Desulfofalx alkaliphila DSM 12257: one gene and its partner. The protein of the gene in region 2 interacts with the protein of the main gene of each other region in a pairwise test. Links are inferred from orthologs where the notes say so. Each region holds a gene or a part of one and is shown on either strand. Other genes may lie near its edges. The genes, in order: BR02_RS0107940 and rlmB.

Region 1 (17,165 bases), on a different replicon or contig from region 2:
AAAAACACCTGCGTAAGCTTGGGGTAGATATTCGTTATCACTGTCCCGTTAAAAAGATATTGTGTACCAACAGTACCGTAACCGGGGTCTTGCTGCAAGATAACACTAAAATTTACTGCCCCAAGGTGCTGATTGCAACCGGCGGCTTGTCTTATCAAAATACCGGTTCAACCGGGGACGGCTATGTCATGGCCGGCCGGTTGGGTCACACCCTTGTGGAACCTAAGCCGGCCTTGGTTCCATTGGTTACTAAAGACCAATGGCCCAAGGAAGTGCAGGGCCTAACATTAAAAAATGTAAATGTTAAGCTGCTGGCCAATAAGAAGGTGGTTCAAGAGCAGTTTGGCGAAATGCTTTTTACTCATTTCGGTGTCAGCGGCCCGGCCATCTTGTCCTTAAGCAGTTTTTTAAAAAATATTAATAAGGCTAAAGAAGTTAAGCTCTCCATAGATTTGAAACCGGCCCTGTCCCCCGAGCAGTTAGATAGGCGTCTACTGAGGGATTTTGAAAAGTACCAAAAAAAGCAGTTGAAAAATGCCCTTGATGATCTCTTGCCCAAAAAATTAATCCCGGTGGTTATAAGGTTGGCGGCCTTGAACGGGGATAAGCCCGTTGACCAGGTTACTAAAAAGGAACGGCTTTCCCTGGCGGAAATCCTAAAGGGCCTTATTTTAACGGTGACGGGCACAAGGCCCATAAACGAGGCAATAGTTACCAGCGGTGGAGTAAAAACCGGTGAAATCAACCCGTCTACCCTGGAATCTAAATTGGTATCGGGATTGTACTTTGCCGGGGAAGTGATAGACGTGGACGCCCTGACAGGCGGTTATAACCTGCAAATTGCCTTTTCCACCGGTTACCTTGCAGGATTGAGTGCCGCCCTGGGCCAAAGGGCCTAGGGTGGTATTGTGGTAATATCTAATGGGGGAATGGGCATAATGGTAATATGAAAAATGAAAAAAATACCCTTTACCCATTCCCAACAATTGAAGATCGAAATTGCGCTGAGCTGGCCCTCACTACCTTTTTGAGGGTGCAAAACGGTGCATCCAGGGCAATAATGCTGCTGGTTTTAAAAGCTATTTTAAAAAAATATCATTTAACTAAATTAAAGCTCAATAACTGTATAGTTGAAACCAATGAAAGGGATTGTATAGTAATAAAACCGAAGAAATTTATTACCGACAAAAATTGCCCCAACTGCAACGAAGCCATATACAGTACAGATTCCAAGGTGCGCATTATCAGTATATGTGAAGGCCAAAGATCAGACTTTGTCACTTACGGCTGTCAGTGCGGTGAGGTGTTTGGCAAGGTCGAAGTTACCAGTCCGGTAACTTAACCCAATCTATGGCCTTCTTTTAATATTCCTTTATATTTTTCATACAAGTCCGGCCGACGGGCATCCAAATGAAAAATGTACCTCATGGACGTGGTCCTTTCATAGCGGATTTTATTAATTAAACCCTCGTCTAAATCAACCACCAACATACCTTCCTCATTGTTAAAGTCATCGGCAATGACATTGCCTTTGGGGTCTATTACCAAATTGCCGCCGGCAAAGGGGTGGCCCTGGCTGCTGTTACCTATTAAATTGCATGCCGCCAGATATACTGCATTATCATAGGCCCTGGCAGTTAAGTATTTTAACCATAATTCTTTTCGATCTCCGGCCACGCAGGGTGAGGCGTGGGGTGCAAAGATAATTTCTGCCCCCTGCAGGGACATGATGGTGGACACTTCAGGAAAGTGTAAATCCCAACATATTTGCACACCAAAAACCGCCTTGCCGGTTTTAAAGACAGGTATTGCGTCCCCCGCTGTAAAATATGGTTGCTCACTGCCCCCCAAATGTGTTTTTCGGTATTTATGATAACTGCCGTCTGGCATGGCTATTAGCTGGGTGATATAGGGCTTATTTGCCTGTGTTGACTTTTCGGCCATGCCCAATAGTACTGTAATACCGTATCTTTGGGCCAAATCCACTATGTATCTACTGCTCTCCCCGGGGATATGTTCGGCATGGAGATGGGATTGGTCACGGCTATAGCCCATCAAAGCCAACTCGGGAAAGCAGATAATATCCACCCTTTGTCGGTGGGCCTCCATAATAAAATTGCTGATTTTTCTTAAATTGCTTTCTATCTCACCAAAGGGCGCATTCATTTGTACAAGGGCAATTTTAGTTTTTTGCATTGCTCACCTCTAAGGATTTATATTTATAAGCCTACCCCTGCCAGTAGTTTTTTAGCATTTTCCCCAATGATGGCTTGATACTGCTTATCCTTTAAGCCTAAACCGGACAGGCACCGGAGCTCCCGCTGCGGGTCATTGTAGGGGTAGTCACTTCCCAGCAGAATTCTGTGATAACCATGTTCTTTAATAAGATTTTTGAATTGCTCATCCGGTAAAATGCCAAAGGTGCTTGAGGTGTCAAAGTACACCTCTTTACCCACCAACCACTGCATAGACAGATCCCACATTTTATAGCCACCCATGTGAGCGGCAATAACCCTTAGGTTTGGTATGTTATCCAATACATTGGCCAGTCTGCGGGGCGAAGAATAAACGGTGTTATTGCCGTTTTCCTCGTCACCCACATGAAAAATAATAATAAAATCCTTGGCCATTTTTTCGTAAATTGTTAAAGCCTTAGCATCATCCAAATAAAACTGCTGAAAGTCCGGGTGAAATTTAACGCCTTTAACCCCCCAGTCCTTTAGCTTTTTAATTTCACCGTCTATATCATGATAATCGGGGTGCAGGGTTCCAAAGCCTATATAAGCGCCCCCGGTATTGCTTTTTGCCCAGATATTTGCCGACTGAACCTGCTCCGGCTTGGTGGCGGCAGTGAAAAAAACAGCGGTATCAACCCGGCTGCTGAGGCGCATTTTACTGTATTCAGCCAAGGTGCCTTGATAAGGAACATCTATCCCATAATGGTCAGCTAAATGTTGTGTTACCTTTGGTGCCACATTTTCAGGAAAAAAATGCACGTGCATATCAATTATCAATCTAAAAACCCCCGTATATTGATGATCGTGGTAGTAATAGGTGTCAGTATTCGTCCCCTAATAAACATAATCCTTCTTTCATATATTTACCGGGGCCTTTTCCTCCGGCCGGATGGCCCTTTGAACTATGGGGCCCTTTGGGGCCACCCAGTGTAAAAGCCTGTGCAGTAATCCTACACAGGCCTTCTTTTTATTTACCTGGTGTTACTTTATTCTGTAAGATTTTTAATAATATCTGAGCGGCTTACAATACCTACAATTTTGTCACCTTCCACCACCGGCAGGCGCTTAACCTTGTGTTTAACCATCAGTGAGGCCGCTTCTTCCACAGGGCTGTCTTTGGTGGTGGTTACCACCCTTTTGGTCATAATTTCTGAGGCCTTTATGGCCGCTAGCTTTTTAAAGTCTTCTTTGTATGTTTTTAGGCCCTTGTAAATAATACCGCCTAAAATGCCTACATACTCCGGCCTTCTGGGGGGTATTTCCTTGTGCAGCAGATCACCTTCAGTCACTATGCCCACAAGCCTATGCCCTTCATTAACTACCGGCACCCCGGAAATTTGGTTTTCGATCAGTAGTTTTGCCAAATTTTCTATGGTGGTATCTTCATTTACTGTAACTACATTGGTGGACATAATATCTTTAACATTCATAAGCGCACCCCCTACAAGTGGAAATCATTATGTGTATATTTTATAGCAATATGTGTTTTATGGCAATGTTACCCCAAGTAAAAAGAAACGTCCGGTTTCTGGACGTTTCTTTGCTACAAAATATTAAGGTTTTATATAGGCATAGCCTTCAGATTGTTTGGCCGCAATTTCCGTAATACCCGCCGGCACCACCTTAACAAAGGAGGGCAGGGTTTTTTCGTCTATGTCATAAATTTTAAGTGAGTTCCGACAAGCGGCAAAAACTACACCTTCATTGGACAGCCTGCCCATTTGTTCCAGCAAGTCTCCCTTTTGTAGACTACAGCCACATCCGCCACCGCCGTTAGCCTGGCAACTGCCGGTAAATGCAGTGACCGAAGGCCCGTTTGCCACCACCTCAACCTTGCCCTGTGGTTGATCCTTTAGAAAGTTAGTAATATTTCCTAAAGACTTGGTCCAAGCCTCTGTTTCATTGACATGAAAGAGCACCTTCATTTCACTCATTGGCCTATCCCCCCATTATTGATAAGTATATAAATTAGTATATACTGGTTTTATAGGGAAGTTTGTCGCGCATACGACAATTGGAGCTTAATTAGCATCTTATTCCATCCTGACGGCTATTAGGGCAGGCAAAAAAATGCGACAAAGGGGTTAGCCCCCTTGCCGCATTTTTTGTTACATTTGTTGCGGTGAAGCCGGCTCGGAAATGCTGGAAAGTGCTTGTCCGGCTTCATCTTGGTAAATGTTTTGTACTGCAAAGTCCCCCAGGGCCACAATGCCGGAAAGTTTACCGTTGTCCACCACCGGCAAACGACGGATTTGATGCCGGGCCATCAGACTGGCAGCATCATGTACATCCATTTGTGAATTGCCGGTGACGAGGTCTGTGGACATTACCGATTGAACCGGGGTATTTGCGGGGTTCTGGCCTTGGGCTGTCACCCGCAGTGTAATATCACGGTCGGTAATCATACCTACGCACCTGCCATTTTCGACAACGGGCACGGAGCCGATATTATGGCGGCTCATTATTTGGGCCACTTCAGCCACTGATTGTTGGGGGCTAACTGTGGCTACATTAGTAGTCATAATCTCCTGCAGTTTTTGTGACATCAAATCCCTCCCGAGATTGTATTTTGATGTATATCATTTTTATGTTCTCAATTACACGCATAAATTATTCTGCAAATGTAAAATCTTTTATAATTTACATTTTATCTATAGGATTTTTACGTAAAATAGCGAATTAATATAATAATAGATATAGAATTCAGGTGGTAAAATGCGGATACTCTATACAAATAATGATTTATGCTGTAATTGTTATGCCTGTGTTCGTGCCTGTCCTGTAAAAGCAATTTCCTTTCAGAACGGTAAAGCCACCATATCAAAGGAAGATTGCATCTTGTGCGGCAGTTGTGTAAAGGTCTGCTCCCAAGGAGCCAAGGTTATATTTGACGACACAAAAACTGTGCAAGAATGGCATAGCAGCGGCCTAAAAACGGTGGCCATTGTGGCACCTTCTTTCAGTGCCTCCTTTGACTGTTTTCCCGGCCAGTTCATTAGCGGCCTGCGGCAACTGGGTTTTTCATATGTTTTAGAAGCAGCCTTTGGTGCAGAGATACATGCCCACCGATTACAGGACCTGCTGGCCAAAAGTGATCAGACCGTTATTTCCTCAGCATGCCCTTCGGTGGTAATGCTGATAGAAAAACATTTCCCTAATTTAATAAACTATCTTTCACCATTACAGTCACCGATGATGATAACCGGTCAATACGCAAAGAAAACTTTCCCCCAACATAAAACCGTTTTCATCGGACCCTGTATAGCCAAAAAAGCTGAGTCCGTCTGCGGTCACGCCGGGGATTACATTGATGCGGTAATTACCTTTAGACAGCTGAAACAATGGTTTGCAGAGCAAAAAATTAATCTAATAAATCAACCGGCCAATACACACTGGGACTCCCCCGGTGCCAACACAGCCAGACTGCTTCCACTGGCAGGGGGGTTATTGAAAGCGGTGGGTTTACAATCAGATGTCAGCTCGCTGGATGTGATTGAAGCCAGCGGGCCGGTAAAGTGCAAGAGTATTTTAAACTCCATCAGCGGCGGCTTTTTGACCCCTGTAATGGTTGATATGCTTTGCTGCGACGGTTGTATCGCCGGCCCGGAAATTGCAAACAAAGAATTGTGTTATAATAAATCCAAAAAAGTGATCACCTATACGGAAGAACAAAGAAACAGCGACAGCGGGTATAAGTACCCGGCTGATTTTACCCCATTGGGGCCCCCTATGGATACCACCCGAACCTTTTACAATAAGCAGCGTGTTAAAAAAATATTTAGCGACCGGCAAATTTGGCAGGTTCTACGGAAAACAGGCAAAAAGAAACCCAAAGACTTAACTAACTGCGGAGCCTGTGGATACAGTACCTGCTGGGAAAAAGCCATAGCGGTGTTAAAGGGCAAGGCTGAATATCAAATGTGCCTACCCTATTTACTTAAACAGGTTAAGGAGTTAAACAACTCCATGGCCATGATGATGATTGTCAGCAGTACCCTTGATTACATGGCCTCCACTGACAGTCTGACAGGTTTATATAATCACCGCAGTTTTCAACAGGAACTGGGAAAACAGATAAAAATTTTCCGCTATTCCAACGAAACCTTTGCGCTGTTCATGATCGATATTGACAACTTTAAAATTGTAAACGACCTCTACGGCCACGACGTCGGTGATAAGGTGCTCCTTGAGGTGGCCTTAGTATTAAAAAAGATCTTTAAAAACGGTTTTGTGGCCCGTTATGGCGGTGAAGAATTTGCAGTGATCGTGCCCAAGGTCTCTGCCACGGAAGCTCTGGATTTGGGAAATAAACTTGTTGACACCGTAAGAAATACTAAATTTAACATTTTTAATGATGGCTCCTTTATTAAGCTTACCGTTTCTGCAGGAATCAGTTGTTATCCCATAAACGCAACCAATAAAGGGGACTTGCTCAAACTGGCTGACTACTCCCTTTACCAGGCTAAAATAAAAAAAGACAGGGCTGTACTCTACTCATCAGTGCTGGACGAAATACCTACGGAGCAGCAGCAGGGTGAAGTAAATACCATCAGTACCATTAAGACCTTAAACATTGTTATTAACGCCAAAGACCGCTATACCTTTAAACACTCCGAGAGAGTGATGTACTATGCAGAAGTATTGGGCAAAAAAATACTTCTGCCCGAAGACAAGCTAAAACATTTAAGATATGGCGCCTTCCTACATGATATTGGAAAAATACATGTGGATATGTCAGTGCTCTTAAAACCAAGCAGATTAAGCCAAGAAGAGTACGAAGCCATAAAAAGACACCCTTTGGTGGGGGCAGAAATTGCCAGGCAAATTCCCGATTTATCCGAAGCCGTGGATGTAATTTTATACCACCACGAACGTTACGACGGCAAAGGCTACCCTTATGGCTTAGCAGGCACACAGATACCCCTTTTAGGGCGGATTGTGGCCATTGCAGACAGCTTTGATGCCATGACCACCGACCGTCCTTACCGCAAGGCACTGAGCTATGCCGAGGCGGCAAATGAGTTAATAAAAAACTCCGGATCACAATTTGACCCGGAGTTGGTAAGGCATTTTATTTGTGCCATTCAAAGCATTGCCCATATCAATATCAGTAAGGCAAATTAATTTTAATCTGCCTCTAGAATATCGGCCACAGCGGTACCAATGCCGTCTTTGGCCGTTATTTTTTTGTGCAGTATTTCTTTTTGGTCTAAGTTCCTTAATCCCGCAGGAATTTGCCAGCCGGTATGCTTGGACAGGGCATCAAGCAAGGCAAACTCACTTTTATCAATCACCTTCTCTTTACCCAAAACCGCCTCCGCAACACTGGTGTTAAACTTAAAGGGGCTGGCAGTGGAGGCAATGACGGTTTTTGTGGTATCGCCCGTTTGCTCTTTATAATCATTGTAGACCCTAAAAGCCACTGCGGTGTGAGTATCCACCAGGTAGTTATGGCGGTGCCAAACCTCTGCAATTGTTTCTAAGGTATCCCTGTCGGATGCGTGTGCAGACCAGAAAATGTCTTGCACCCTTTGTTTGGTAATGTCATCCACCTGATATTTACCTGTATCTTTTAATTGCCCCATCCACTTGCGCACCTGGGCCCCGTCACCGTCTGTAAGTTCAAACAGCAGCCTTTCTAAATTGCTGGAAATTAATATGTCCATGGAGGGGGATATTGTTTTTAAAAATTCCCTGTTACGGTCATATATCCCGGTGCCAATAAAGTGGGTAAGTACATTGTTGGCATTGGCGGCACAAATTAATCGTTTTACCGGTAAACCCATTTGCCTGGCGTAGTAGCCCGCGAGAATGTTGCCAAAGTTGCCGGTGGGCACCACAAAGTTGACGGGTTCGCCCATTGCCAACTGTTTTTTCTCCACCAGTTTTAGGTATGAAGAAAAGTAGTATACCACCTGGGGCACTAAGCGTCCCCAATTAATGGAGTTGGCCGATGACAGTTTATAGTGCCTTTGGGCCAGCCTTTGGTTAAATTCAAGGTCACCAAATACTTGTTTTACACCGCTTTGGGCATCATCAAAGTTGCCCTGCACCGCCACCACCCAGACATTATTGCCGGCCTGGGTGATCATTTGCAGCCGCTGCACCTGGCTGACACCTTCTTGGGGGAAGAAAACAATTATTTTTGTTCCCGGCACATCTTTAAAACCCTCCAATGCCGCTTTCCCGGTATCTCCGGAGGTGGCCACCAAGATTACTATTTCGTCCTTTTCTCCGGTTTTCTGGGCAGCCTTAGTTAACAAATGGGGTAGTATCTGTAGTGCCATATCCTTAAAGGCACAGGTAGGCCCATGCCACAGCTCCAACACATGCAGGTTTTCATTGAGCGAGTAAACCGGTGCTATGTCCCGGTGATCAAATTTTCCTTCCCCGTAAGCACCCTGTACACATTGGGCCACTTCTTCGGGGGTATAGTCCACAAGGTAGAGAGATAGAATTTGCTCAGCCACCTCTGCATAGCCGGCACCCACCATTTTATGCAGTTGGTTAAGGTCCACTGACACCTTGCGCTCCGGTACAAATAAGCCCCCATCGGGCGCAATGCCCTGCTTTATTGCCTGTGCTGAAACCACCGGCTCGGTTTGTCCCCTAGTGCTTATGTAATGCATGTTAAATAGTCCTCCAAATCCGTAATTAATACTGCCTTATTAACTGCAGTTTCTTTTTTCGGGGGAGTTTTTTTAACTCCACTTCCCTGGCCATGGCCGATTCTTTACTGGGATAAATTTCATAATACACCAATACTGCAGGCAGCCGCGAGCGTACATATTTACTGCCCCGACCCTCATTGTGTTCCCGCAGTCGATGCTCAATATCTACGGTGTACCCGGTGTAAAGTGAATTGTCGCAGCAACGTAGTATGTAAACATAATACCACTTCTTTTTCATCTATTTATTATACAACACCGCCTCCATAACTGCCAAAGGGCAACATTTGCCCACTGCCTCTGCCGGGGCATTATATATTTAAAGATTTGTATCTCGAATCAGCACCGGTGTAAACTTAACATAATCCGCACTTACAAGGTGAAAATTAATTCCCCAGGCGGTGTCCGGCAAACGATACCTTTGAGCGCGGGAATGTAGATGGCCGTACAATACAGTGCTGACCTTGTATTTTTCCAGCACTTCGATAAATCCTGACCGTTCATGCTTTTCGTTGGTGGGCATATAGTGCATCAGCACTATTATTTCTTCCACTGGCTGTTTTACACTGCTCAGCGAGTTTTCCAGTCTAATGATTTCCCGTTTATAAATCTTCTCGTCATGTTCAGTGAAGCCACCGCCGTTATTGGGGCACACCCACCCCCTGGTGCCGCATATGGCAATGTTGTCTAAAATAATGTGGTCGTTTTGAATAACCTGCATGTTGGCGGGCAGTGCTGCACGTACTTTAGTGAGACTTTGCCACCAATAATCGTGATTTCCGGGCACAGCAATAATCAGTCCCGGCAGCATCCCTAAATAATTCATATCATGTACCGTTTGGTTCAACTTAGTGGCCCAGGATATATCACCGGGCATCAGTACCACGTCTTCATCGCCCACCATATCACACCAGTTATAATATAATTCTTTATAGTGTTCTTTCCACTCTATGCTGCATTCATCCATCGGCTTATAGGCCGTCACAGCATCCCAATTATTAGGGTCCACTGGAGCATCAAAGGATAAATGCACGTCACTAATGGCAAATAGTTTCACTGCAGCAGCCCCCCGGAAATTTTAGTTAATAATAAACTTAACTGCCCTTGTCTGTCAACATAAACCAAGGGAAAACAGTTTATACAGCCGGTGTAGCACTGCTCCAGTGAAGTTAGTCTCAAGCCAAGCAATTACTGCAATAGACAGACGGTGACAAAGCCAAAGGAATAGGGCCGGATATGCCCTTAGTCAAGCACTTCAAAGTTGGGTACAAGGTAACTTCTCTCATAGAATAAATCTTTATCTCCAAGGCGAACAGCATACACCTTTTGCACAGAGCTATCATCGAAATATAAAAAGTGGGGTTGAACGGCCCCTTCTTTAATGGCCTGCTCCCTCTTTGCCAATACCAGCACTTTTAGTCTGTCTATGTCTTCTTTGAAGTCCCCCTGATAGTGATCCGGGATTTCATATAGAAGTCTTAGCACGGTGACATAGCCCGTTTCAACAAGCTCAGGTTGGCTTTTAAATTCCATTTCATCCCTTGCCAGGGCATATCTTTTTAGTATTTCTCCGTCCTTATGGTTGGGCATGTGGCTTAAAATTAATGCTGCCTCTTCCCATTTTTCTTCCTTTAGCCTAGCCACGGCTTTTTGATACCTATTTTCCACCATTACATTGGTACTTAAATACACTGCTCCCACAAAAAACAGTAGAGCCGTTATAATTATGAGTGTGTATTTAAAGTCTGCTTTATCAACCGATGTTCTAAATACACCTTTCAAAATAACCTCCCCCGTTTACAACCTATTCCTAAATCCCAGCCATATAGGAGAGCAAAGCCTCTGACAGCCTTGCTTTAAAAACAAAAACCAACCTAGTTGGGCAGCTGCCTGCAACTAGTTGGTTTTTAATAAACTGATAAGACCGGTTCTGTGGTGTATACTTTTTCCGTTTCTACAACTCTGACATTTCTAATTAAAAAGACCTTGTCTTCTTTGTCCATTTTTCCAGTTATTTCCAATAGGTTGGATTCTTTGATCTCCGGCAGTATTTTAGTATCTTTACCCACATACTTTAGAAAGGTACATTTTATCAATTGTCCTTCTTCATCCTGCACAATTATTTCACCCTGCACTGAATCTACACCGTCTTCATTTTTTAATCCAAAGTTTACCTCTTGTGCCCTGCCAGACAGCCAGTCAACTTCCGGCACCCGGGATTCTTTTAACATTTTATTGATTTTGCTGGTATTTAACATCAATAAAGGTAAAAACACCAGCACAAGGGGCGTAATACATATTACTAAAATGGTAATCCAGCCGTACCATTTAATTAATTTATCCTTTTCTTCCTTTGGTGTCTCAATATGTATTTGGGGTCTGCCGTTCAACGAAAGCACCTCACATAACTATTCTATATTTATTATATTGTCCATTGGGCAGAAAAAGATCTGGCTTTTTACTTACTTCTCCTTGCTCTTTTTAAAACCCTCCTTGCCATGGCCCTTTTGCTGGAACTGCGTCGTCTCTTTGATTTATCATCTATTTTACCATTAATACTGTGCAGAGGTGATCTTTGGCCAGTCTTTCCTTTACCCGGCTGGAGGTATTTCCCGGGCCGGGTTCTTTAGTGCCTAACACCACAAGATCATAGTTGTTCTCCTTTAATTCTTTTATTATTTCATCGGCGGGCTTGCCCTCTCTGGTTTTCCAATTGAACTGAATGCCTTTCTGGGAGGCTGACTCTGTAAAGGCTTGCAGCACCTTTTGGGATTGTTCCCTACCAATTTCATTTATGTAGTCAATAAACCGCTGTTTTGCAGTGGCAGTGAGAAGCGTATCCACCTCCCCGTAGTGAATTAAATTGGTTTCTATAACATTGAGCAAGGTAATCTTGCATTGGGACCTTTCCACCAAATACAAGGTTTGTTTAATAAGCTGATCAAAGTTAACCTCTTCCCCATGCATGGCCAGCAATATATTTTTATACATGGCTTTATCCTCCGTTATCAGCAAGTGTCAAAAATTGATATACAAATGGCAGGCGAAGCTCAACTTCTACCTGCCATTTGTTTCTCCCGGTAACCTACATTTTATACTTATGAGAAAAGCTTAGCCAGTAAAACCAGCGAACAGCCCAAAATTATTACCGCATAATCCTGTCTGCGCACCTTTCTGTCCGCTGCCCTAGCTTCTTCGAGAGCCTTTTTGTTATCTTCATCTACACTGTTATTTACAACGGTAGCATTTTTTTTCTCTTCAGTCATCAATGGCACCTCCTGCTCAGCTAATCATTATAGGGGTAAAATCAGTTTGATAACCGCCAGGGCAAGAACAGCTTTAATTAAAGCTACCATGAAGCCGAGAATCAAACCGTCTTTACCTGCGGCCTTCATATCACTAAACCGGGTGGTTAAACCAATACTGGCAAAGCCCAGTGTAAAGGCGTAATCCATAAGCTTAGATGCAGTTTTAAGTTCCTCAGGGCTAAATGCACCGGCAGTGTTCAGCGCCATTAGAGCTAAGAACGCCAACACAAACACGGGAAACTTATCCATAACAAACTGGGTTTTATTGATTTCACCGGCTTCTTTGGACTCACGACCCAATACGTGCATTACAATATATAGTACAACCAGGGGTAACAGAACGACCCTACCCATGTTATAGATACCGGCCACTAAACCGGCCTCTTCACCAAAGGCAAAACCTGCTGCCAACACCTGAGCGGAGTTTACAATGGCCACACCGGCCCAGGCACCAAATTCCACATCTGTTAAACCGATTAATTTACCAATGGGTGGCAGTATAAACAGCATTCCCAAACCAAAGATTAAGATAGCTGCAATGGCGTAAGCCATTTCTTGCCCCTTGGCCCGAATGGCAGGACCGGTGGCAACGGTGGCAGAAACACCACAAATTGAAAAACCTGCTGCTAAACAGCCGCCCAATTTATCAGACAGCTTAAACTTAGGCATAAACTTGAATAATACCCATACTGTACCGAATAAAAATACTGCGATGAAAACCATACTTACGGCACCCACCTGAACCAAGCTGGCCCAAGTGTATTTAGTACCCATAATTACGATACCGGTTTTGGTAAAAATTGTTGAGTATTTTAAACCGGGTTCAAATACAGTGGGCACACCCACAGTATTTCTAATTAGCATACCGGCAAGGATAGCTATGAAAACGTAGTTCAAGCTCAAGGCACTTTTAACGGATTTGGCGTTGGCTGACATCCAGCCGTCTGCTTGAACTGCCCCGTAACCCACCAGGGCCACTAAAATTAGTCCGGGTATAGATTTAATGACGGTATCTACCAAGCTAGTTTGTTGTTTGGCTAGTTGTGTCTGACCCAAAATAAACACCCCACATTCTTAAGTAAGTAATAATCAAGACAAGCAAAAAACTAAAAAACTAAGATTTTATTATAATATACTAATGTAATTAAGTCTTTAATCCACCTATCACCTCAATTCTATGGTATTAGGGATTAATATTAGTTGCAACTTTCCCTATGTAAAACTATTCTACTGCCTGCCCATTAATATTTGTCATCACTGCGACAAAATTAATAGCTTTGCATGACCTATGTAAATTTTAGTACAGCCATGACAAAAATGCTGTCATGTGAATGATAGTGGGGGTGTTTTTTTAAAAGATTTTATTATAAGCCTTCTTTTTGAGTGGTAAAGTTCCTTATCTCTCCCAGTATTTCTGGTTATTTCGCTGCAAGTTGACAAATGATGATAGTTATATGTTTCACATCCCGCAATCCTTCTACCATTTACCGCCATCATTTTAGCAGTGCCAGTATTCCTGAACGGGCATACCGAAATCCCCGCCGCCATTGGCCGTCGGGCCATTATATCACCCCTTAGGCGTGTATATACAGCCGCGGTACCCGGGCCGTCACCATGCATATTACTTCATAATTGATGGTGCCAAGTTTATTAGCCACTTCTTCCACCGGAATGGCATCCCTTTGTTCACCGCCAAACACCGCCACCTCATCGCCGGGTTTTACACCCTTTATGTGGCCCACATCAACCATGCACTGATCCATGCAAATGGTGCCCACCACCGGCGCCCGCACCCCATGGATTAAGACCTCACCCTTTGTTAGCATTCTGGTGAAGCCGTCGGCATAACCCACCGGCAGCGTTGCAAGTGTGGTTTTATGTGGCGTGCAGTAGCTGCACCCATAACTGACAAAGGTGCCCGCATCCACTTCCTTAACATGCCCGACCCTTGTTTTTAAGGTCATGGCCGGTCTTAGTTTTACCCTGTCTGTGTTAACATGGGGGGAGGGGTAAAGACCATAGACCATTATTCCCGGGCGTACCATATCCAGGTGCGTTTCCGGAAGATCTATTATGGCTGCACTGTTGGCTGCATGGCGAATTTCAAAGTCTATTCCCTCCCCATGCAGCCGGTCTAAAAAGTCCATAAACCTGGCAAACTGCATATGGGTATAACTTTTATCATTGTTGTCAGCATCGGCAAAGTGTGTATATATACCTTCAGCCTGTAACATTGGCAGCTCAAGCAACTGCTTTATTTCTTTTACAGTTTCCTCCTCCGGAATAAACCCTAACCGGGCCATACCGGTGTCAACTTTAATATGCACCTTCACCCTTTGCCCCTCTTGCAGGGCAATTTGGTTTAGTTTTTGTGCAGATTCAACGGAATACAGGGTTGGGGTAATATTATGATTAATTACTTCCGGGTATTGTTCCGACGGAATGTAGCCCAATACCAGTATCGGGCAGTCAATATCATGGCTGCGCAGTTCCAGTGCCTCATTGACCCGGGCCACCGCAAGGCTGTCTGCCCCACTGCGCAGGGCAGTTTTCGCCACTTCCACCGCCCCATGGCCGTAGCCGTTTGCCTTAACAGCCACCATCACCTTGGTACCGGGCTTGATCACTCTACACACTTCACCTATGTTATGAGCAATTGCCGCTAAATTCACTTCCGCCCAAATGGGATACAATGACATAGATCAGTCTCCTAAACTAATAATCTTCAACTTCCTTTATGCACCGGGGCAAGTTTTCTAATATATCGCCTGCCGTCAGTCCGGTCATGCCCAACTGCAAAGCCCCGTAATCACCGGCCATGCCGTGTAAATAAGCTCCGGCCGCAGCTGCCTCAGCCGGCGGCAGACCCTGGGCCATTAAGGCAGCAATAACGCCGGTAAGCACATCCCCACTGCCGGCGGTGGCCATGCCCGGGTTTCCGGTGGGATTAATATAAATTTCACCCTGGGGGGTTGCTACCAGGGTTCGCGCCCCCTTCAGCAACACTGTACAGGCCCATTTTTCCGCACACTGCCTGGTGAGAGATATGCGATTTTGCTGCACCTCATCCACTGTCACACCTAATAGGCGGGCCATTTCGCCGGGGTGCGGGGTTAACACCACCGGACCGGCAACCCGCTCCAGGACAGCAAGATCTTTAGCCACAGCATTAAGCCCGTCTGCATCTATAACCACCGGTATATTGACATGGGGCAGTAACTGGTGCACCAGGTCCACAGCTTCATCCCGCCGGGTTAAACCGGGCCCCACAGCCAATACGTCCATAAATTTCAATTTATCCACAAGGGCGCCTAAGGCCTTTGCCGTTAACACACCGTTCTCCTGGGGCAAAGGCAGCGTCATTACCTCGGGCGCCGCACCAACTATTCCGTCATGTAATTGCTCCGGCATGGCCAGGGTAACCAAGCCCGCACCGCTTCTTAGGCAGGCAGTGGCAGTAAGCAGGGCAGCACCCCCCATGCCCACCGAGCCGGCCACCACCAGCACCCGACCGAAGTTCCCCTTATGGGCTGCCAACCTGCGCCGGGGTATCCACTGCCGCACCCTATTTCTTTGCAGCAGATTCATTTTTCTTCCCGCCAAGAGCGGCTTAGGCAGGGAAATATCGGCCACCACCATCTCACCGGTAACAGCTACTCCAGCTTCCAACACCATTCCCAACTTGGGCAGCCCAAAGGTAACTGTCACATTTGCCCGGATACAAGGGCCCTTAATCTGCCCTGTATCCGCCTCCAAGCCCGAAGGTATATCCACTGCAATCACCGGCAGGCCGCTGGCATTAATTAAATCAATAATGCGGCCAATTTTTTCACTTACAGCACCCCTGAAGCCGGTACCATACATGGCATCCACCACAAGATCGGTGCTCATTAAGGAAACCTTAACCATGTTTATGCCATTGGGCTGATGCACCGGGTATACCTTCTGCCCCATTTTGTGCCAAATGTTTAGGTTTAGGGCTGCATCACCCACCAGCTGCTCAGGGTCTGCCACCATCAAGACCCGTACATCGGCACCTTTGTTTAACAGGTGCCGGGCCACCACCAGGCCGTCTCCGCCGTTATTACCTTTGCCAACAAATATGGTAACTACTCTGCCCTTAACACAGCCGCCCAACTGTTCACAAACCGCTTCCACCACCTTGATACCGGCGTTTTCCATGAGCACAACACCCGGGATGCCATACTGTTCAATGGCAGTCCGGTCAATATCTCTCATTTCCGCAGCGGTTACCACCCTCATCAAGCATCACTCCTTTACTGCCACAGCAAAGGCCACAGCACGTTCCTTATCATGGGAAATACTGAGCAGCACCCCACTGACCCCCTGTTTTAGGGCTGCTTGGCGGGCCCCTCCATAAAGTTTTACCTTGGGCGGCCCCCCTTGGGCTGCTGTCAATATTTCCACATCAACAAACCTGCACCCGGCCAAACCCGTACCCAAGGCCTTTAGCACCGCTTCTTTGGCAGCAAAGCGGCCAGCCAAACAAGGGTAAGGATTTTTACGGGCCAAGCAGTACTCTTGCTCCTGCCGGGTAAAAATTCGCTCTAAAAATCGAGGGTTTTTAGCAGCACCGGCTATACGTTCAATCTCAATAATATCTGTACCAACACCCGTTAACAATGAATTCATCATTCCCTTGTCAGAAAAAATATCCTACTCTAATAAAAAGTATCCCCTGGGATAGGCAAAGTCAATATCCCAGGGGGTTTTTTTATTGTTAAATATATTTATCCTGTTCCGTCAAAAGCCTAATATCTTTCTTAGCTTCTTAGCCTGGGCCCTGGAAACGGGCACTTCACTGCAGGATTCATCTTCCAACAGGAGGTTGTAGGTCCCGTTAAAAAAAGGTATAATTTCCTTTACCTTATGCAAATTTACCAAATAACAGCGATGGGTTCTAAAAAACATGGCCGGATTAAGCCTGGCCT
Region 2 (7,476 bases):
GGTGGCTACGGTACCACGTCCGGTAATTGAGAATACGTCCTCAACGGGCATCAAGAAGGGCTTGTCGCGCTCACGCTCTGGGGTGGGGATGTAGTTGTCTACGTTATCCATCAGTTCCCAGATTTTTGAACACCATTCACATTCTCTGCTGCCGCAGGAGCATTCCAGGGCCTTTAAGGCAGAACCTGCAACGATTGGGGTGTCGTCGCCGGGGAAGTCATAGGCTGACAGCAGTTCGCGCACTTCCATGTCAACCAGTTCCAGCAGTTCTTCGTCGTCTACCATGTCTGCCTTGTTCAAGAATACGCAGATGTAGGGCACGCCCACCTGACGGGACAGCAAAATGTGCTCACGGGTTTGGGGCATGGGACCGTCTGCGGCTGATACAACCAATATGGCTCCGTCCATCTGGGCAGCACCGGTAATCATGTTCTTAACATAGTCGGCGTGACCAGGGCAGTCAACGTGTGCATAGTGACGGTTTTCAGTTTCATACTCAACGTGTGAGGTGTTGATGGTGATACCGCGCTCCCTTTCTTCCGGAGCATTGTCAATTTCATCATACTTTTTAAGTTGTGCGCCACCGGCGGAGGCCAGCACTGAAGTAATAGCAGCGGTCAGTGTGGTTTTACCGTGGTCAACGTGACCGATGGTTCCAATATTTACGTGCACCTTATTCCGCTCAAATTTTTCCTTTGCCATTTGGTAACTCTCCTCCTTGAAAATTCTTACACGTCTTTAAATTATTGCCAAAATAATTATAATTATACTTTTCTACCGGTATCACAAGGCCAGTATGTTATTTCTATAACAAGAAGCGAAATCCTGCAAGTGCTAACAAAAAACACAAAAAAATCCAGTGCATGCACTGGACTTGCTTGGTAGCGGCGGCTGGATTCGAACCAGCGACTCCGCGGGTATGAACCGCGTGCTCTGACCAACTGAGCTACACCGCCCTATTAGATGCTTTTTATGGAGCCACCGACCGGGCTTGAACCGGTGACCTCATCCTTACCAAGGATGCGCTCTACCTACTGAGCTACGGCGGCATTTGGTTGCGGGGGAGGGACTTGAACCCTCGACCTTCGGGTTATGAGCCCGACGAGCTACCGGCTGCTCCACCCCGCGTCGACAAATGTTATTATACCATTATTAAAAAGACAAGACAAGAGCTTTTTTCTGGCAGTTTTTATGTTTGGTGGAGGAGGTAGGATTCGAACCTACGAAGTCGTCCGACGTCAGATTTACAGTCTGATCCCTTTGGCCACTCGGGAACTCCTCCACAATATACCGTCAATGGATTTTGCCGGTAATAAAAACTGGAGCCGGCGATGGGACTCGAACCCGCAACCTGCTGATTACAAGTCAGCTGCTCTGCCAATTGAGCTACGCCGGCTGGTTCTTTGAGATTTTAACTCTCAAACGCAAGGTCTATCTTAACAGATACAGAGCCCATTGTCAATACTATTTAGCTATCAATATTATCCAGCTATTTTCCTTAGGCTTCTCTCTTTTCCAGGTATCTCTCAATTTTTCTCTTTACCCTTTGCAGGGCGTTATCAATGGATTTCACATGCCTGTCTAGTTCCTCGGCAATCTCTTGATATGATTTGCCTTCCAGATATGACATCAACACTTTCCACTCTAAGGAGCTTAAAATTTCCCCCATTTTTTCTTCTATATCATCAAATTCTTCCCTGCTAATAATCAGTTCTTCCGGGTCTGTAATTTTTGTACCTGAAATAACATCCAGCAGGGTGCGATCAGAATCTTCATCGTATATGGGCTTGTTAAGTGAAACATATGAGTTCAGTGGTATATGCTTCTGTCTTGTGGCCGTCTTAATGGCGGTAATTATCTGGCGGGTTATGCACAACTCGGCAAAAGCTCTGAATGAAGATAGCTTATCCATCCTAAAATCACGAATGGCCTTGTACAACCCAATCATGCCTTCTTGAATAATATCTTCACGATCTGCCCCAATCAAGAAATAACTGCGGGCTTTAGCACGCACAAAGTTTTTGTACTTGTTAATCAAGTACTCCAAGGCGGCATTATCACCTTGCCTGGCATATTCAACAACTTCTTCGTCAATTAGTAGGTGATAATCTCCGGCAACTTCTCTTTGTGCATTGGCACTCATTACATCGCCCCGCTTTCTGTACTTTTAAAAAGCTTTGCTTTTTAGTTTTGTGAAGAAGCAAAATGCTTACAATATCAATTATAACTGAAATCAAAAAGGCTAGTCAACTAGAAAAGATGGGCATGTCTTTTTTTGCATAGATTAGTTCTAACTTCTACGCCATTGCTCAAATTTTTTCCTTACCTCATCTTGCAGTCTATTCTCCAAATAATCTTCCGCCGGTAAATCAGTGGCCGCATGTCGCCTGGTTTCTTTTTTGATCCTCTTTATCAATGTTGCCAGTTCCTTAGGCGTTAATCTATATGCACCTCGGCCAAAGATTATGCGCTGTTCGTCCCAGTCTGATGTGGCCACGTATACCCTGCCCTTTAGGGACAACTCTCCGACCAATCTTTCAATGAGGGCGTCTGCCGTCTCACCCTGGGAAGTGTAGTAGACTTTTATGTTAAACCTTTTTTCCATATGTTCAATCCCGGATTTCACCAGGTGGGCATCAAACACCACCGTCACATGGCTCTCGGTGGCAGCGGCAAAGTTAGCCATTATGGAAATCAGTTTATCCCTGGCATGGTCGAGGGCAGTCTCTCTGATGTTTTCAAACTCAGGCCAGGCATGAATTACGTTGTATCCATCTATTACATAATAATTAGGCATGGCTGTTACCTTGGGTGCGCTGGCGCACCACCTCATAAATTAGTAATGCCGCTGCCACGGACGCATTTAGTGAGTTGATATTGCCAAACATGGGCAGCTTGACAACCAGGTCGCAGCGTTCTTTTATTAGCCTGCCCAAACCCTTTCCTTCACCACCGATTACCAAGGCAATGGGCCCGTTCAGCGGCGACTCCCAGTGTGTTTGCTGCCCGTCCATGTCAGCACCCACAACCCAAAAACCCCTGTCCTGTAACTTTTTAATGGTCTGGGCCAGGTTTGTTACCCTGGCCACCGGCAGGTGTTCTATGGCGCCCGCCGATGCCTTTGCCACCGTTGAGGTCAAGGGAACGGCACGCCTTTGGGGTATAACCACCCCATGTACACCGGCTGCATCGGCAGTGCGTATAATGGCCCCCAGGTTATGGGGGTCATGTATTCCGTCCAGTAAAACCAAAAAAGGGGGGCTGTCTTTTATTCCGTCTATTATATGGTCAAGATCAACATAATTCATCGCTGCCGCCAGCGCCACCACCCCCTGGTGGCTGGCGCCGGCGGTGATTTTGTCCAGATGGTTTTTGTCCACCCTTTGTACCGGCACCCGATTGGACCTGGCCATGTCCATTATCTCTCTTATGGGCGCCGTTCTGGCCCCGGACAGCACCATTATTTTATTCAGGGTTCGTCCGGCCCGCAGCGCTTCCCTAACCGGGTTGCGGCCTGCAATTATATCTTGAGACATTTTTCCTCACCATTACTCCAAGGTAGTTTTATTGCTATTATCACTCTCTGCAAGGTATTTTAACCTTACCTTTTTCATTTGTCCACAACTTAATTTGCCTTCAGGACAAGTTCCCTGTAGGCAGCGGGGTCCGGATTTTGCAAACAAGGTGGGAGCAACTTCTTTTACCAGCATCAGCATGCGGTGGGCCAACCTTCTAATTTCCCATTGGGCACGGTTGCAGCAGCGCAGATTAAAAAAGTGCATTAGCTCCCTTGCATTCATTGTCACCACCAGCTTTGTTTCCGCCGCGTTGGGCAAAACAAATCTGGCATCTTCATACGATGAACGATCACCGCCAAAGCGCTGCACCCAGCCGTCGTACCACTCTTGTATTTGTTGCATTTGACGGTGGAATTCTTCTTCGGCCTCTTGACCCAGTTCCTTCACCTTTTGCGGCACAATGTAGCCAAAGGTTTCTCCCCGGTTCTGGGTAGAGGTTTCTCCCACGTAGCGTTGGGACTGCACACTGAAACTGGCAATGCGGTGCCTGGTGATTTGAGCCAGCAGGCTTCTGGACACACCCTCCACCCCAAAGGTAAAGGTTACATGTTCAAAGGGGGTATGGTGTCCCATGTCCATTAATTTTCTTATAAAATCACCCTGATCTCGGACAGCTATACCCCCTGCCACCTCATCAATTGAGGCCGCAGAATAGCACAGCCTGGCGCCCATGGCCACTATTTCTTCGGCATTGGGCGTATAGCGCAGCAGCTTTACATTTAGCTCTTTACTACCCATATTATTCTCCTTAACCGGCGGGCCGGCAGGCACCGCCAAAGTAGTATCACTCTTCTATAACCCCATGGGCAATTTCAAGTATTTCGTTTAAACGGGCAAGGTCGCCCTTTAGATACAAATAGCCTATCAAACTTTCAAAGGCCGTGCTGTGGCGATACTCCATCACCCGGGAGCCCTTGGGCACATGGCCGGACTTGGCATTTCTGCCCCTGCGCACCACAGCAACTTCTTCATCGGTAAGCTTGTTTTCCAGGGCAAATAAAATTTTAGCCTGCGAACCGGCCCGCACATATTTTATGGCCTGCCTATGTAGTTTATTTGCCCTAACCAAGCCTTTGGCAATTAAGTACTTGCGCACCACCACTTCGTAAACGGCGTCTCCAATGTAGGCCAGGGCCAGCGGAGGTAGCAAGTGGGGGTTTTCTAAGGGCAAATGGCTAAAGATAAATTTTTCAGATTCCATGGGTTCACTCTCTTCTATACTTTGCGCCGGGATTACTAATCCCGTTTCCATCTAACGCCCTGTGGGGTATCTTCCAGGGTTATGCCCAGCTCTTTTAAACGATCCCGGATTGCATCGGCCGTTTGCCAGTCTTTATTTTTACGGGCCTGCTGCCGAACATCGATGATTAACTGCAGCAGTTTTTCCGTCAAATCGTCCCCACCGGACTTGCTTTGATCCAATACTATTTGCCCCGTGGCGGCATCTTCCTTAAACACTCCCAGCACACCGTTAAATATTCCGTAGAGCTCTTTGGCCTTCTCCAGCAATTCTAATGCCTGCTTGCTTTTTCCCGATTGAAGCTTTGTGAGGTAACCGTTTACCTCCCGGGCCAGCTCAAACCAAACGGCTATGGCCAGGGCTGTGTTAAAATCATCATCCATGGCCGATTCAAAGGACTGCCTTAACTGCACCAGCTTATTTTCAAACTGCCGGTCATCCTCTGTGGCCTCGCCATCCGCCTCCGGCGCCTTTAGCCCTTCCTCCAGCAGGCGCAAGCTGTTCTTAATGCGATCCATTCCGCGCTCACTTGCGGCCAGTTTTTCATCATCAAAGTCCAGTGGACTGCGATAATGGGTAGACAAGAGGTAAAAACGCACCGTTTCCGGTGAGAACTTGTCTAAAATCTCCCGCACCAGGAAAAAGTTGCCCAAGGACTTGGACATCTTTTCTTGGTTTACCGTAATAAAACCATTGTGCATCCAATATTTGGCAAATGTCTGGCCGGAGGCAGCCTCAGACTGGGCTATTTCATTCTCATGATGGGGGAATACCAAGTCATAGCCCCCTCCGTGTATGTCAAAACCATGTCCCAGGTATTTGTGAGCCATGGCCGAGCACTCTATGTGCCAGCCTGGCCGCCCCTGGCCCCAGGGGCTCTCCCAGCTGGGCTCACCGGGTTTAGCCTTTTTCCATAGGGCAAAATCCATTGGATCCTTTTTGATCTCGCTTATTTCCACCCTGGCACCGGCCTGCATCTCATCCAGGGATCTGCCGGACAGCTTGCCATAGTCGGAATAGCTGCGCACATTAAAATACACATCCCCATCCACGTTATAAGCGTAGCCATTGCTAATTAGTTTCTGAATAAGTTGGATGATTTCAGGTATGTGTTCAGAAACCTTAGGATGCTTATCTGCCCGCTTTACGTTGAGAGCATCTGCATCGGCAAAGTATTCTTTAATGTAGCGCTGTGCCAACAGGATAGGATCGTCCCCCTCCTCCCTGGCACGGTTGATAATTTTATCATCAACGTCGGTAAAGTTTTGAATATATGTAACCTCATAGCCCTTATAGAGCAGGTAACGGCGCACAGTGTCAAAAACCACAATCGGGCGGGCATTTCCCAGGTGAATATAGTTGTATGTTGTGGGTCCACAGACATACATATCAACCCGTCCCGGTTTTCTGGTTTCAAGTTTTTCCTTTTTTCTGGTCAGAGTGTTATATACCTCAATCACCAAGTTGGCCCCCTTGAATCTTAGTTTTTAGAACCGCGTTCTCCCTCTCCAGCTCATCAAGGCGCTTTTCCAGCCGCTGAACACCCTCTGTCAGTGCAGAAAGAGCCTCTGCCACCGGGTCAGGCAACAAATCGTGGCGCAGATCTATATCCGGCACCTTCCCAACCTTTTGACCGTCCTTTACCACCACTTTGCCGGGCACTCCCACCACCGTGCAATTGGAAGGAACGGCCGTTAACACCACCGAACCGGCACCGATTTTTACATTATCACCCACAGTGAAAGAGCCAAGCACCTTTGCACCGGAACTAATGACCACATTATTCCCTATGGTGGGGTGGCGCTTTCCCTTTTCCTTACCGGTTCCGCCCAGGGTTACTCCCTGGTAGATGGTTACGTTGTCACCGATTTCAGCGGTTTCACCAATGACCACGCCGGAACCGTGGTCAATGAACAAGCCCTCACCGATTTTAGCCCCGGGGTGAATCTCTATGCCCGTTAAAAACCTTGAGAATTGAGAAATTAAACGTGCTATCAGAAACCATTTTCTTTTATATAGCCGATGGGCAATTCTGTGAAACATAATGGCATGTAAACCCGGATAAGCCAAAAGCACCTCCAAGGTGCTCTTGGCCGCCGGGTCCCGTTCAAATACCACTTCAATCTCTCTACGCAGCCGCTTAAACAAGGAGTTAACCCTCCCACATTTACAAGTAAGAGACCCCATATCAACCCTATATTAGGGCTGACAGAGTGGGCCCTTTAGTTTAATATACTTCCGTCAAGCACAGCATCCAGCCTGGCCACCGTACGCCGCACCCCTAAAATAGGTATTATTTCATACAGTTCAGGCCCTTGCAGTTTGCCTGTTAAGGCCACCCTGAGGGGCATGTACACCTTTTTGCCCCCAAAGCCCAATTCCTTGGTCAGCTCCTTTAACATGCCTTTGACCACATCCTCTTCCAATTGGCCGGCGGCATAAACCTTTTGTTTCATCAGGCGCATTACCTGCGGAACCTCTTCCTGGGCCAGCACCTGCCTGGCCTTATCATCCACCGGTTTCACGGCGTCATCATAAAAAATTCCCACGTGCTCGGTTACTTCAGACAAATTCGTTAAATATTTTCTGGTGGCCTTCACCATCTGCCTGGCCAGGGCGACATCTTCCGGGCCGGCATCCTCGGCAATATAACCGGCC

The links.
Region 1: the proteins of rlmB (region 2) and BR02_RS0107940 interact in binary tests that used the Escherichia coli proteins (3 or more experiments, as listed by UniProt). The link is inferred for Desulfofalx alkaliphila DSM 12257 from one-to-one orthologs.

What each region holds. Positions count from the first base shown.
Region 1 is NZ_JONT01000012.1:51,026-68,190, reverse strand. Bases 14,203-17,165 are described here. They hold BR02_RS0107940 (bifunctional ADP-dependent NAD(P)H-hydrate dehydratase/NAD(P)H-hydrate epimerase), read right to left. Parts: upstream 16,477-17,165; coding sequence 14,929-16,476; downstream 14,203-14,928. Other genes in these bases: BR02_RS0107930 (LytR/AlgR family response regulator transcription factor), read right to left, coding at 16,978-17,165; acpS (holo-ACP synthase), read right to left, coding at 16,483-16,857; alr (alanine racemase), read right to left, coding at 14,203-14,912. Also shown: BR02_RS0108030 (BaiN/RdsA family NAD(P)/FAD-dependent oxidoreductase), read left to right, coding at 1-899; BR02_RS0108025 (hypothetical protein), read left to right, coding at 947-1,342; BR02_RS0108020 (nitrilase family protein), read right to left, coding at 1,339-2,196; BR02_RS0108015 (amidohydrolase family protein), read right to left, coding at 2,220-3,014; BR02_RS0108010 (CBS domain-containing protein), read right to left, coding at 3,224-3,667; BR02_RS0108005 (DsrE family protein), read right to left, coding at 3,791-4,171; BR02_RS0108000 (CBS domain-containing protein), read right to left, coding at 4,346-4,783; BR02_RS14805 ([Fe-Fe] hydrogenase large subunit C-terminal domain-containing protein), read left to right, coding at 4,953-7,361; thrC (threonine synthase), read right to left, coding at 7,364-8,866; BR02_RS0107980 (GIY-YIG nuclease family protein), read right to left, coding at 8,892-9,146; BR02_RS0107975 (metallophosphoesterase), read right to left, coding at 9,225-9,962; BR02_RS0107970 (hypothetical protein), read right to left, coding at 10,148-10,687; BR02_RS0107965 (hypothetical protein), read right to left, coding at 10,813-11,295; BR02_RS0107960 (universal stress protein), read right to left, coding at 11,447-11,896; BR02_RS15435 (hypothetical protein), read right to left, coding at 12,004-12,171; BR02_RS0107950 (YeiH family protein), read right to left, coding at 12,199-13,278; and 3 more genes. UniProt on the Escherichia coli protein: Bifunctional enzyme that catalyzes the epimerization of the S- and R-forms of NAD(P)HX and the dehydration of the S-form of NAD(P)HX at the expense of ADP, which is converted to AMP.
Region 2 is NZ_JONT01000029.1:60-7,535, forward strand. The notes cover bases 1,664-4,642. They hold rlmB (23S rRNA (guanosine(2251)-2'-O)-methyltransferase RlmB), read right to left. Parts: upstream 3,537-4,642; coding sequence 2,790-3,536; downstream 1,664-2,789. Other genes in these bases: sigH (RNA polymerase sporulation sigma factor SigH), read right to left, coding at 1,664-2,143; BR02_RS0111595 (NYN domain-containing protein), read right to left, coding at 2,291-2,797; thyX (FAD-dependent thymidylate synthase), read right to left, coding at 3,549-4,316; BR02_RS0111610 (Mini-ribonuclease 3), read right to left, coding at 4,363-4,642. Outside these bases: more of sigH, read right to left, coding at 1,499-1,663; more of BR02_RS0111610, read right to left, coding at 4,643-4,779; cysS (cysteine--tRNA ligase), read right to left, coding at 4,815-6,275; cysE (serine O-acetyltransferase), read right to left, coding at 6,271-6,966; gltX (glutamate--tRNA ligase), read right to left, coding at 7,041-7,476. UniProt on the Escherichia coli protein: Specifically methylates the ribose of guanosine 2251 in 23S rRNA.